Linked DNA regions of Collimonas fungivorans. The protein of the gene in region 1 interacts with the protein of each later gene in a pairwise test. Links are inferred from orthologs where the notes say so. Each region holds a gene or a part of one and is shown on either strand. Other genes may lie near its edges. The genes, in order: ribD and accC.

Evidence for each region.
Region 2: the proteins of ribD (region 1) and accC interact in binary tests that used the Escherichia coli proteins (3 or more experiments, as listed by UniProt). The link is inferred for Collimonas fungivorans from one-to-one orthologs.

Annotation. Positions count from the first base shown.
Region 1 is NZ_CP013232.1:4,392,318-4,398,873, forward strand. The notes cover bases 2,108-5,057. They hold ribD (bifunctional diaminohydroxyphosphoribosylaminopyrimidine deaminase/5-amino-6-(5-phosphoribosylamino)uracil reductase RibD), read right to left. Parts: upstream 4,152-5,057; coding sequence 3,063-4,151; downstream 2,108-3,062. Other genes in these bases: CFter6_RS19205 (Pr6Pr family membrane protein), read right to left, coding at 2,108-2,387; CFter6_RS19210 (riboflavin synthase), read right to left, coding at 2,419-3,045; CFter6_RS19220 (PilW family protein), read right to left, coding at 4,263-5,057. Also shown: CFter6_RS19190 (GMC family oxidoreductase), read right to left, coding at 1-757; CFter6_RS19195 (hypothetical protein), read right to left, coding at 922-1,146; CFter6_RS19200 (hypothetical protein), read right to left, coding at 1,279-1,599; more of CFter6_RS19205, read right to left, coding at 1,737-2,107; more of CFter6_RS19220, read right to left, coding at 5,058-5,186; CFter6_RS19225 (GspH/FimT family pseudopilin), read right to left, coding at 5,180-5,734; transcriptional regulator NrdR, read right to left, coding at 5,831-6,298; glyA (serine hydroxymethyltransferase), read right to left, coding at 6,492-6,556. UniProt on the Escherichia coli protein: Converts 2,5-diamino-6-(ribosylamino)-4(3h)-pyrimidinone 5'-phosphate into 5-amino-6-(ribosylamino)-2,4(1h,3h)-pyrimidinedione 5'-phosphate.
Region 2 is NZ_CP013232.1:1,119,654-1,126,249, reverse strand. Bases 191-3,180 are described here. They hold accC (acetyl-CoA carboxylase biotin carboxylase subunit), read left to right. Parts: upstream 191-989; coding sequence 990-2,372; downstream 2,373-3,180. Other genes in these bases: prmA (50S ribosomal protein L11 methyltransferase), read left to right, coding at 2,415-3,180; accB (acetyl-CoA carboxylase biotin carboxyl carrier protein), read left to right, coding at 351-815; aroQ (type II 3-dehydroquinate dehydratase), read left to right, coding at 191-245. In the rest of the region: more of aroQ, read left to right, coding at 1-190; more of prmA, read left to right, coding at 3,181-3,326; CFter6_RS26710 (DUF3426 domain-containing protein), read left to right, coding at 3,334-4,638; CFter6_RS26330 (DUF3426 domain-containing protein), read left to right, coding at 4,635-4,757; CFter6_RS04850 (carbohydrate kinase family protein), read left to right, coding at 4,867-5,799; CFter6_RS04845 (hypothetical protein), read left to right, coding at 6,007-6,279; CFter6_RS04840 (peroxiredoxin), read left to right, coding at 6,372-6,596. UniProt on the Escherichia coli protein: This protein is a component of the acetyl coenzyme A carboxylase complex; first, biotin carboxylase catalyzes the carboxylation of the carrier protein and then the transcarboxylase transfers the carboxyl group to form malonyl-CoA.

The DNA.
Region 1 (6,556 bases):
CCAGGATTACTTCGCGCCGCGCACGTAATATGCGCAACATGCCGCCTTGCCTGACTTCGACGCCGACTGCCCGCCCCTGTTCGATGATCAAGCGCTCGGCATAGGCGCCGGTTTCCACCCGCAGGTTGCTGCGCGGCCCCAGATGCGGCATCAAGTAAGCGCGTGCGGCGCTCCAGCGTTCACCGTTTTTCTGCGTGACCTGGTAAACGCCCAGTCCTTCTTGCTGCTCGGCGTTGAAATCCGGGCTGAGCGGATAACCGGCCTGGCGCGCGGCTTCCAGGTAGTGCTGCTGGATCGGGTTGTCGCTGCGCAGGTCGCTGACCCATAAAGGGCCGTCCTGGCCGTGCCAGGCGTTGGAAAACTGTTCGTTATGCTCAGATTTCTTGAAATAAGGCAGCACATCGTCGAACGACCAGCCGCTATTGCCGAGCTGGGCCCAATGATCGTAATCGGAGCGATGGCCGCGGATATAGACCATGGCGTTGAGCGCCGACGATCCGCCCAGCGCCTTGCCGCGCGGCTGGTAACCGCGGCGGCCGTTGAGGCCAGGTTGCGGCACGGTCTCGAAAGCCCAGTTATTGATCCGGGTCGGCACCATGGCAACCGCGCCGACCGGCATCTTCACCATCCAGCTGTCGCCGCTGCCGCCGGCTTCCAGCAGGCATACCGATATTTCGGGATCTTCCGTCAGGCGGCCTGCCATGACGCTGCCGGCCGAACCGCCGCCTATCACCACAAAGTCGAACTCGTCATTCACTGTGCGTCTCCCGCTCTGGTTATATTTATGCGGCTGGACAAGCCAACGGCAACAAATTTAACAGCTGCGGGAAGATCGCGCCATGTGGTGAGTTAGAGCATTTGTTTCAATTACGCAAAATATCCAATCGAGAAAATATTCAATCGGGCAATGCTGCAATAGCTTCAGTGCGCTTTCGACATGACCACCAGCCACTTGCGAAACAGCAATATCTCAAGATGCCCAGCCTGGATGCCGGCATTGCATTCGACGACGGGGTTGCTTCGATAGAGGCGCTTGTAGAAATCGCGGCAGATGAACAGCTCACGCTTGCCGAAGCGCATCAGGATTGAGGAAGGGGTAGACTCCATACCAAAGCGGGAGCCGGAGGTAATATCCAAGTTCGTCATGGCAGCAATTCCAATCTCGTTGAAGGGAATTACACTGTACCATAACTACTGTATATGCATACAGTAAATTGCAGTGTGTCTGTTTTTAGTCACGCCGCAGGCCAGGGGGCCGGCAGCGTGGCCTGATGCTAATCAACGGCGCCAGCCGCGGTCATGCCAGTAATGGTCATGCCAACCGCGGCCTCCGCGCCAGTAACCCGGACGGCCGTAATAAGCCGGCGGATAGTAGCCAGGAGCGCCGTACACCACGACCGGAGGCGGCCGCACATATACTGGCGGCGGCGGTGCGTAGTAGACAGGCGGTGGTGCGTAATAGACTGGCGGCGGTGCGTAATAACCAGGTCCGGGCACACCGATATTCACCGACCAATGGGCTCCGGCAAACGCCGGGGCTGCCGAGAACAGGCTGACGGCAAGCAGTCCGAGCAGGGCAACGCGCATGGGATTTTTCATGGCAGGTCTCGATGGCTTTGAGTTAAACATAACTATATTTAACCTAATTTTCGAAGGCTGCGCTAGGTACAAGTCGTAAGGCCTGTAACAACATGTATCTCTCTATGTGAATTGTGGCTTTTTTCGCACAAGCAGACTTAATCGATCGCCAAGTCCTGGCGCTTGTACCGGGCGATGGCGACCAAGGCCAGAGCGATCAGGAAAAATCCCATCAGCAGCATGGCGGCATTGGCCATCACCCGCGGATAACCGAGCTGGATGACATTCAGGAACGGATAGGGATAAAACCCTGACATGCCGCCGCGCACCATTGCCATTACAAAATAAGCCAGCGGGTAGACCAGCCACAGCAGGCTGTCTTTTGCCTGCAAGCCGTCCTTTGCGGAAAACAGCAGCCAGTACAAAACGAACAGCAAGGGCACCACGGTATGCAAACCCTCGTCCGACAGCCGGTGCAGGCCGGTGAACGGCGCGTGGTTGCGCAGCAGCAGGTTGTAACCGAGGCCGACAATGATGATGTACAGGGTCATTGCCGTGAGCACGCCGGGCCGGGAAAAGAAGCGGCCGGGCGTGGAATCCGGCCTGAGCAGCAGCAGCGTGCAGCACACCGCCAGCAGGACATTGGTCAAGATGGTCAGGTAGCCGAACATGCGCCAGACGGCTTCGCCGTAGGTCATGCCCTTGGCCAGCAGGATCGGAATGGAAATGGAAAATTGCGCGGCGATGGAAAACCATGCGACCAGCGTAATCAGCAGCAGCAATAACTGCGGTGCGGTAGCTTTTTTCATGAGCGAATTCCGGGCATCTGGACTGGCCGTCTTAAGCAGCAATGCCCTGGTCGACGCTCAGCATGCGCTCCACATAGCGTGCGATCAGGTCCACTTCCAGGTTGACCTGCTTGCCGGCTTGCAGATGTTTCAGCGTCGTCACTTCAATCGTGTGCGGGATCAGGTTGATCGAAAACAGGCAGCCGTCGGCCACGTCGTCGACCCGGTTTACCGTCAGCGACACGCCGTTGACCACCACCGAACCCTTGTAGGCGAAATATTTGGCGAGATCGCGCGCAGCCTTGATCACCAGCTCCCAGGACTCCCCCACCGGCTCGAATTTCTGCACCAGCCCGAGGCCGTCGACATGACCCGACACCAGGTGGCCGCCCAGGCGGTCGGCCAGGGTCAGGGCCTTTTCCAGGTTGACCTCGCCGGCAGCGTCGAGGCCGACGGTACGGTTCAGGCTCTCGCGCGAGACGTCGACTTCAAAGCCGCCGGCGCTCTTCTCGACCACGGTCATGCAGGCGCCGTTCAGGGAAATCGAATCACCGAGCGCGACATCAGCCAGCGACAAGGCGCCGGCGTCGATCTGCAGCCTGACGCCGTCCTCGGCACTAGAGCCCAGCGGTTTAACGGAAGTGATTTTGCCGACGGCAGCGACGATACCAGTGAACATGATGACAATATAAAAAATTAACGGAATCGTGCAAGGATACGCAAATCCTCGCCAACCTGCTTGATTTCATGGAATTTCAGGCTCAGCTTGTGGTCCAGGTTCTCCAGCGCCGGCAAGCTGAACATGCCGCGGCCATCGCCCAGGATGGAGGGCGCCAGGTAGACCAGCAATTCGTCGACGCAATGCTCGCGGATCAGCGAGGCATTCAGCTTGGAGCCGGCTTCGACATGCAATTCGTTGATCTGGCGTTTACCGAGTTCGAGTATCACCTGCGGTAAATCGACCTTGCCGTCAGCGTTCGCCAGCACCACGACCTCCGCGCCTTGCTGCTCCAGCAAAGCCTGTTTTTCCGCATCGATGGTAGCGCTGAAAATCAGGTTGCCGCCACCGACCAGGATTTTTGCATCCGGACTGATGCTGAGCTTGCTGTCGACGATCACCCGCAGCGGCTGCCGCGGCAGCGGCGGCACGGTACGCACCGTCAGCTGCGGATTGTCTTCTTTCACGGTGCCGATGCCGGTCAGGATGGCGCCGGCGCGGGCGCGCCACATATGGCCGTCGTCGCGCGCCGCCTGCGAGGTGATCCACTGGCTCTGGCCGTTATGCAGCGCGGTCTTGCCGTCCAGGCTGGCGGCCACTTTCAGCCTGACCCAGGGTTTGCCGGTTTGCATGCGCGTGAAAAACCCGATGTTCAGCTCGCGCGCCTGCGTTGCCAGGACGCCTGATTCCACCGCGATCCCTGCCGCCTGCAGGCGCGCCATGCCCTGCCCTGCCACCAGCGGATTGGGATCGTCCATCGCCGCCACCACCTTGGCCACGCCGGCCCGTATCAAAGCGTCGGCGCAAGGCGGCGTGCGGCCGAAATGACTGCACGGCTCGAGCGTGACGTAGACGGTGGCGCCGCGCACATCGTAGCCCTTGGCAGCGGCATCCTGCAACGCCTGGATCTCGGCATGGTTGCCGCCCGGCGGCTGGGTGAATCCGCTGCCGATGACCTGGCCGTCCTTGACGATCACGCAGCCGACCGCGGGGTTCGGCGCGCTCGACAGCAGACCGTTTTCGGCAAGCCGCAGGGCTTGCGACATCAACTGTTCAACCGCGGTCATGGGAAAAACCTGGAAATCATGAAAAAGCCGTCAGAAAGGAGAGATGCAATGATTGTACAAAATATGCCGCCGCCATCGTTAATTAATATGCGATGCCGCCTATAAGCCTGTTCAAGGCATGATGGCAGCGCGGTTGCGCAGGGTGACCACCCGTTTGAATACCGCCCGCAGATGGCGGTCGCTGGCCAGCCTGGTGCCGCCGGCGCAATCGACATAGCGCTGCGGCTCGATGGCCTGCTGGTTCTCGCCGCGCAACTGCAGGCACAGGCCGATGCGCACCACACGTTCCCAGTTTTGCCGCTGGTCATCGGACAAGGCGGCTACTTGCGTTGCGTTCAGGAACTGGCGCGGCGTTGCCTCACCAGCGGCAGCCACGCCATAGGTCAGCTGCAAGTCTTCGACGTTGCTGAGCACCGGCTGCGCGTTGCGGTTGCCCTGGCAATAAAGGGAATTTGCGCTGACGCCGACACGCGCAGCCACAAAATAAAGATTGCGCGCGATAGTCACCTGCGGTCCCAGCATATAGGCCGGATGGTCGGGCGGCACGGCAATCGGGGCCAGCTTCGCGCCATTGCAGTCAACGCCGGCGCCGCTGGGCGGATCGGAATAGTCATCCGAGCGGTAACTGACTTCGAAAGCGGCCATCCCGGCCTCCGGGCTGCACGAGAAATCTTTCTCTCCCGGTCCCAGCGGCTTGACGAAACCGTGCTCGCAGCCGCGCAAGCCCAGCGCCGGCGTGCCGTCGCTGAGGATGAAATCGGTGACGGGCGCCGTGCCTGCGGGCGAGATTGCGCTCACCACATTGCCGAACCAGGCTTGCCGTAGATCTTTTTCCATCAGGGTCATGGCGTAGTTGCCGTCCTGGTACAGGCGCCGCTTGTCTTCGTTCAGGCGGAAGCTGGCTTTGCCGCTCAGGTAGAGCGTCGTGCTCAGCAACAGCAGACCGGAAGCAATCGCCAGCGCCACCAGCAACTCCACCATCGACAGTCCTCCATGGAGCCAAGCTTGCCTGCGGCGGCTGACGATGTTCAGCATTCGCTGGCATCCGGTTTGAGGTTGATGCGGCCGGTGTTGGCGATGCATATCCTGCGTGCAAATTCGCCGTTGTGGCTGATGACCAGGTTCGTGAAGCTGCTGCTGGCGTTGCCGCCGCTGTTGTAGGTGATCGTCGTCCTGCCGGCGTCGGCCTGGACATTCTCATCCAGTGCGCCCTGCCGCGATAGAATCTGCCGGCTATCGGCTACCAGCACCAGCCAGCCGGCGCCCCAGTCGCCGCCGGCGCGCGTGGCCGTGGCCGCCGCGCTGCACAGCGCATCGGCAGAGTCTGCATCCATGCTGCGGCAGACCAGCACCGCGCGGCCGCGCTGGATGGCTTCGCTGCGCGCCAGGGTAAGCGCGGCGACCAGCTGGCTGATATCGGCGGCCAGCCGGTTCTGGATCACGAACGCCCGCATCGACGGCAAAGCCAGGCCCAGCAGGATGCTGGCGATCGCCAGCGCGATCATGAGCTCGACCAGGGTCAAACCCGAATCCGGCGCAATGCCTGTTGCGCCATCGGGCACGGACGATCGCGGCAAAAACATGAGGGGCTCCTAGTCACCGAATTTTTATTTCATTTTTATTAACCATTCTGACAAAAAAATAGCGCCGGACTAAGCGGCGCTATTGTATTTAAGAATTTACTTCCGTCGGCTCGGCGGCCCGGAAAACTCTTCGATCATGTTCTGGAATTCCGCGACGTCTTCAAAGCTCTTGTAGACCGAGGCAAAACGGATATACGCGATCTTGTCCAGGCGCTTGAGTTCCCGCATCACCAGCTCGCCGACATGGCCGGACAGCACTTCGCGCTCGCCGCTCGACAGCAGTTTTTCCTTGATGCGCTGCAGGGCCTCGTCCAGCGCCTCGACCGATACCGGCCGCTTGCGCAGGGCCAGCATCAGGCTGGCGCGCAGCTTGAGCGGATCGAAATCGGTGCGGCTGCCGTTCTTCTTGACGATCACCGGCATCGCCAGCTCTATCCGTTCGAAGGTGGTGAAGCGTTTGTCGCATTGCATGCAACGGCGCCGGCGCCGGATCGAATCGCCCTCTTCCGACACGCGCGTGTCGAGCACCTGGGTTTCTTCATGCTGGCAGAATGGACATTTCATGATGGCGGTAATCCGAAAGTGATTGCAACAGGCTGTGTCGGCAGTTCCATCTCTACATTATTCCTTTTCGTGGCCGCGCGCCAAACTGGCCAGACTGGCGTCATATGGAGCATGGGCCCGGGCAGAAGCTGCACCGGGCCCATGACTTCTCTCGATTGCCGGCCTGCCCTGCGGCACACCGGCAATCGCTGCATCAGGCTGCGTATACCGGGAAAGCGTCGGTCAGTTTCCTGACTTCGGCCTTGACCCGTTCGATGG
Region 2 (6,596 bases), 3.3 Mb from region 1 along the record:
CCAAGGCAGAAGGCGTCGACGCCATTGTGATCAACCCGGGCGGGCTCACGCACACCAGCGTCGCCCTGCGCGACGCATTGAGCGGAGTGGCAATCCGTTTTGTCGAGGTCCACATCTCGAATATCCACCAGCGAGAAGCGTTTCGACATCATTCCTATTTATCGGATGTCGCTGTTGGAGTCATTTGCGGTTTAGGCGTGGATGGCTATCATGCAGCAATTGATTTTGCCATTAAGAAACTCTAGTTGATAATCTTGCAGCAATGCGGCGTTCGCAGATCCTTTGCAGCGCCGGATTGCGTGTCATAAAAACGAAAATAGCTTTTCATTATTTATTCTGAAGGATTGCATATGGATTTGAGAAAACTCAAAACGCTGATCGACCTCGTCGCTGAATCAGACATCGAAGAGCTGGAAGTGACGGAAGGCGAAAGCAAGGTCCGTATCGTCAAGTCGTCTGCATCCCAGCAAAACCAGGTTGTCATGATGCAACCGCAACAACAGCATCCGGCCCAGTACCAGGTAGCCGCACCGGCGCCAGTGGCTGCCGCGGCGCCGGTAGAAGTGGCCGCTGTACCGGAAGGCCATATCGTCAAATCGCCTATGGTCGGTACCTTCTACCGCTCGTCGGCGCCCGGCTCGCCGGCATTTGTCGAAATCGGCTCGGAAATCAAGGAAGGCGGCACGCTGTGCATCATCGAAGCGATGAAGCTGCTCAATGAAATCGAAGCCGACGCTTCCGGCGTAGTGAAGAAGATACTGGTGGAAAACGGCCAGCCGGTCGAATTCGGCCAGCCGCTGTTCATCATTGGTTGATAGATTTGTACCGAGCGATCTGTACCGAGAGAACTACCGAGTAGCCTGCACGGCGGCATCCGCTCATCCGGGTCCCGCCGTTCTGGTTGCCAGTGCGGGCCTTTGTGCCAAGGCCGCATTGTCAACCCAATGCTTGATAACGCTTAACTCTTAGCGACGCATATACCAATTACTATGTTTGAAAAAATCCTTATCGCCAACCGCGGCGAAATCGCCTTGCGCATCCAACGCGCCTGCCGTGAAATGGGCATCAAGACCGTCATGGTCCATTCCGAGGCAGACCGTGACGCCAAGTATGTGAAACTGGCGGACGAATCGGTCTGTATCGGGCCGGCGCCATCCAGCCTGAGCTACCTCAACATGCCGGCCATCATCAGCGCAGCTGAAGTGACCGACGCCGAGGCCATCCACCCAGGCTACGGCTTCCTGTCCGAGAACGCCGATTTCGCCGAGCGGGTTGAGCAGTCGGGTTTCGTGTTCATCGGCCCGCGGCCGGCGAACATCCGCCTGATGGGCGATAAAGTATCGGCCAAACAAGCCATGATCCGCGCCGGCGTGCCCTGCGTTCCCGGCTCGGAAGGCGCGTTGCCGGATGATCCGAAGGAAATCGTCAAGATTGCCCGCAAGATCGGCTATCCGGTCATCATCAAGGCGGCCGGCGGCGGCGGCGGACGCGGCATGCGCGTGGTGCACACCGAAGCGGCGCTGGCCAATGCGGTGACCATGACCAAGACCGAAGCCGGCGCCGCGTTCGGCAATCCGGAAGTGTATATGGAGAAGTACCTGGAAAATCCGCGCCACGTGGAAATCCAGATCCTGGCCGACCAGTTCAAGAACGCAGTCTGGCTGGGCGAACGCGATTGCTCCATGCAGCGCCGCCACCAGAAAGTGATCGAAGAAGCGCCGGCGCCAGGCATCCCGCGCAAGGTCATCGAAAAAATCGGCGACCGCTGCGCCGAAGCTTGCCGCAAGATGGATTACCGCGGCGCCGGCACTTTCGAATTCCTGTATGAAAACGGCGAGTTCTATTTCATCGAAATGAACACTCGGGTCCAGGTTGAGCATCCGATCACCGAAATGATCACCGGCATCGACATCGTGCAGGAACAGATCCGCATCGCCGCCGGCGAAAAGCTGCGCTTCCGCCAGCGCGATATCCAGCTCTCCGGCCACGCCATCGAATGCCGCATCAACGCCGAAGACCCGTTCAAGTTCACGCCGTCGCCAGGCAAGATCCTGTCGTGGCATGCGCCTGGCGGTCCTGGCATCCGGGTCGATTCCCATGCCTATGCGGGTTATTTCGTGCCGCCGCATTATGATTCGATGGTGGGCAAGGTAATTTCCTATGGTTCCACCCGTGAGCAGGCGATCAAGCGGATGCAGATCGCCCTGTCCGAGATGGTGGTGGAAGGGATTCAAACCAACATCCAGCTGCACCGTGAACTGATGATTGACGCCCGTTTCATCGAAGGCGGCACCAACATCCACTACCTGGAACACAAACTGGCCGAGCGGCCGGTGGTGGCGAAGGAAACGGATAAAGCAGCAAAGAAATAAGGATTCCCCTTAGGGAGTTTCCATTACACAGTAAGGCATCTGATGAGCTGGACCGAAATTGTTATTGAAGTTGCCCTGAACGACGCCGAAACGCTGTCTGATGCGTTGATGGATGCCGGCGCCTTATCGGTTTCGGTGGAAGATGCCGACCTGGGAACCGCCGCCGAGCAGCCTTTGTTCGGCGAACCCGGCATGGAACCCAAGGAAGCCGCCTGGCAGCGCAGCCGGGTAGTGGTGCTGGCCGAAGTCGACGCCGATCATGCAGCGATCGTCAGCAACGCCGCCAAGGCTTGCGGCGTCGCGGTCCCGCCCTACTCGCTGCGGCCGGTGGCGGCGCAAGACTGGGTGCGGCTGACGCAATCGCAGTTTGAACCCATCCATATCGGCAAGAATATCTGGGTGGTGCCTAGCTGGCACGATGCGCCCGACGCCAACGGCCTGATCCTGGAACTCGATCCGGGCCTGGCTTTCGGCACCGGCAGCCATCCGACCACCCGCCTTTGCATGGAATGGCTGGAAATCCATGTACCGCTGCAAAAGCCGAAATCGCTGCTCGATTACGGCTGCGGCTCGGGCATCCTGGCCATGGTGGCCATGAAACTCGGCAGCGACAGCACCGTCGTCGGCGTCGATATCGACCCGCATGCGATCGATGCAGCACGCTACAACAGCGAACGCAATCACTGCGACGTCGCCTATTACCTGCCGGAAGATTTCAGCGCCAAGAGCACGGTGCAAGTATTCGATATCGTGGTCGCCAACATCCTGTCCGGTCCGCTCAAGCTGATGGCGCCCATGCTGTGCAGCCGCATCGCTGCCGGCGGCAGCCTGACCCTGTCCGGCGTGCTGGCGGAACAGGCGCAAGACGTCATCGCCGCCTACGCGCAGTGGCTGCCCCTGAGTGTCTGGGCAGAGCAGGATGGCTGGGTAGCGCTGTCCGGAACCTTGAAGTAAGCAGGCCATGGCGCTCGCGACCCAATGTCCGCATTGCCAGACCACCTTCCGGGTCGCCAACGACCAGCTGAAGCTGCGCGGCGGCCTGGTTCGCTGCGGCAGCTGCCGCGAAGTCTTCAATGGCATCGAGCACCTGGTGCGGCCCGACGTGGCGGTCCCGGTATCGGTCCCGGTATCGGTCCCGATATCGAGACCGGTGCCGGCGCCTGCAACGGCGCCAGAGCAAGATGCTGTAACTATCCAGACCCACGGGTTTGGCGCTGACGAAGCACCCCAGGCGGAACCGCAGCATAGCGCTCCGCCGCCCCCGGTTTACGTCGCGCCCGAACCAACGCCGATACCGAGACCAACACCAGAACCCGAGCCGGCAGTCGCCGTCGCCACAGATCACCCGTTGCCTGTCATCGCACCTTCAGCCGCGCCTGAAACCACCGGCCGATCAATGGCATCGGGTCGGGTGGAAGCGGCGATTGACGGCCTCGAAGAGGATTTGCGGATCGCCGAAGAAACCAGCCAGTCGGCGCCGGCCGATGTGCATCACACGCCGTTCGGCCTGATCAAACCCTCCGCCTCTACCGATCCGGACGAAGCGGCAAGCAATCCGCCGACGCCGAATGTCTGGCATCGTCATGTCGACGAAGACGAAGACAAGCAGATGGCGCGCATGACCTTGATGCATGTCGCCGGCCAGGAAGATTACGTGCAGGCTGCAAAAGCCGAATCCGGCACCGCTGCTGACGACGATGAACTGGATCGCATCATCGATGAATTGCAGCGCAAGCCGTGGCGGGCGGAAAAGACCCCTGCCGTGGCAAATCCCTCGAACGCAGCGGACGGCGGCGACGGCAGCAGCAAAAAGAAGAACCGCGACAAAACCGCTGCCGAACCGGAGCCGGCTGCTGCCGACGAGCCCGATTTTGTGCTGAGCGCAAGGCGCAGGCAACGGATCGGCGGCACGCTGCGCTGGGCCATGTGGGGCGCAGGTGCGCTACTGCTGGTCGGGTTGGCCGGACAATCGACTTATTTCTTTCGCGACCAGCTGGCGGCGCGCGTGCCGCAGCTCAAGCCGGTGCTGGTCGGCGCTTGCGCGAAAATCGGCTGCAGCGTCGGCCTGCCCATGAAAATCGACAGCATTTCCATCGAAGCCAACGAGCTGCAGGCGGTCGATCCGGCCCGCAACCTGTTTTCGCTGAACCTGCTGCTGCGCAACCGCAGCGACACGGTGCAAGCCTGGCCCAATATCGAACTGACCTTAAACGACGGCAACGAGAAGGCGATAGCGCGCCGGGTGTTTACCCCCACGATTATTTGAGCGCATCGGCCAATCCGGCCCAGGGTTTCGCCAGCGACCAGGAACAGCCTGTGAAGCTGGGTTTTGAGCTATTGCAGCTGAAGGCGTCCGGTTACCGGGTGTACCTGTATTATCCTTAGGGCCTGCAGTGAGCGGCGCAAAGTTTGCCGGTTGCGCTTAAACTCTATCCCGTAATTATTTTATTTGCGCAGACCATCCGCGCCAACCAGCGAGTTTTCCTCTTTTATTATGACCTCTCTCATTTGCGGTTCACTGGCTTTCGACGTCATCATGCAATATCCGGGACGCTTCTCGGATGCGCTGCTGGCCGACCAGCTGCACAAGATCAGTGTCTCCTTCCTGGTGCCGACCTTGCGCCGCGACTTCGGCGGCTGCGCCGGCAATATCGCCTACAACCTGAAACTGCTGGGCGGCGATCCGCAAATCATGGCGACCATCGGCCACGACGGCGGCGACTACCTGGCGCGGCTCGACCAGCAAGGCATTTCGCGCAAGACGGTGCGCACCATCGAATCGATCTATACCGCGCAATGCTTCGTCACCACCGACGCCGACAATAACCAGATCAACGCCTTCCATCCCGGCGCCATGACCCACTCGCATGAGAACAAGGTAGCCGACGCCGGCCCGGTCAAGCTGGCGATTGTCGCCCCCGACGGCCGCGACGGCATGTTGCAGCACGCTGCCGACTGCGCGGCGCAGGGCATCCCGTTGATCTTCGATCCGGGCCAGGGCATGCCGATGTTCAACGGCGACGAGCTGAAGCAGTTCATCGAACTCGCGACTTATATCGCCATGAACGACTATGAAGCTGAAATGCTCGCTTCGCGCACCGGTTTATCGCTAGCGCAGATTGCCGAACGGGTGTCGGCGCTGGTAGTGACTCGCGGCGAACTCGGCGCGGAGATTTTCACCGGCGGCGGCAAGATCGACATCCCTTGCGTCAAGGCCGACCAGGTGCTGGATCCTACCGGTTGCGGCGACGCCTTCCGCGCCGGCATGCTGTACGGCTTGAGCAACGGCATGGACTGGGCCACCACCGGCCGCCTCTCCAGTTTGTTGGGCAGCATCAAGATCGCTCACCTGGGACCGCAGAACCACGCGCCCAGCCGTGCCGAAATCGATGAACACTTCCATAGTGAATTTGGTTACCGATTGTAAAAGTAGCACATCAAATCCTGTGCTCCGATCCGGTACTGGACGGAGTATAGGAAGAAAAATCCCCGATCTCTCCCGCATCTCCCTGCATCACTCAGGCATACTCCCCGTAACCGTCAATTCCGGCGTGATACACATCGCCCTGTCCAAGCTGAACTTATCTGCTAGGCTTATATCCAATTTCCATCAGTACCAGAGACGGAGGGTCTCATGAAAAAGCGACTGTTAATTGGAGCAACACTGCTGGGTGCAACCATGCTGCTTGGCGGCTGCGTTGCCTATCCTTACGGCGGTGACGGATATTACGGCGGCGGCTACGGCAGTTATTACGGCGGCGGTTATTACGCTCCGGCGCCGGTATATGTGGCGCCAAGCGTGGACATCGGCTTTGGCTATTCGCGTGGCTGGGGCGGCGGCGGTTGGGGTGGACGAGGCTGGGGCGGCAGAGGCGGATGGGGCGGCGGCTGGCACGGCGGCCATTAAAAATGGCTGATCGCAGCGTTGACTAAACAAGTGATTGGACAACGCCGCGATCTCGACGCATGATGCTGCTTATTATTCATCCAGGAGTCTTCATGAAACGACTGATTGCCGCTTTAATGGTTTGCAGCGCTGTTGCAGCACCGGCTTTTGCCGCTCTCAAGGCTGGCGAGCCGGCGCCGCCGTTTACCACCCAGGCTTCCCTCGGCGGCAAGGTGTTCAGCTATTCGCTGGCCGATGAGCTGAAAAAAGGCCCGGTAGTGCTCTACTTTTATCCCGCAGCCTTTACCAAAGGCTGCACCATCGAAGCCCATCTGTTT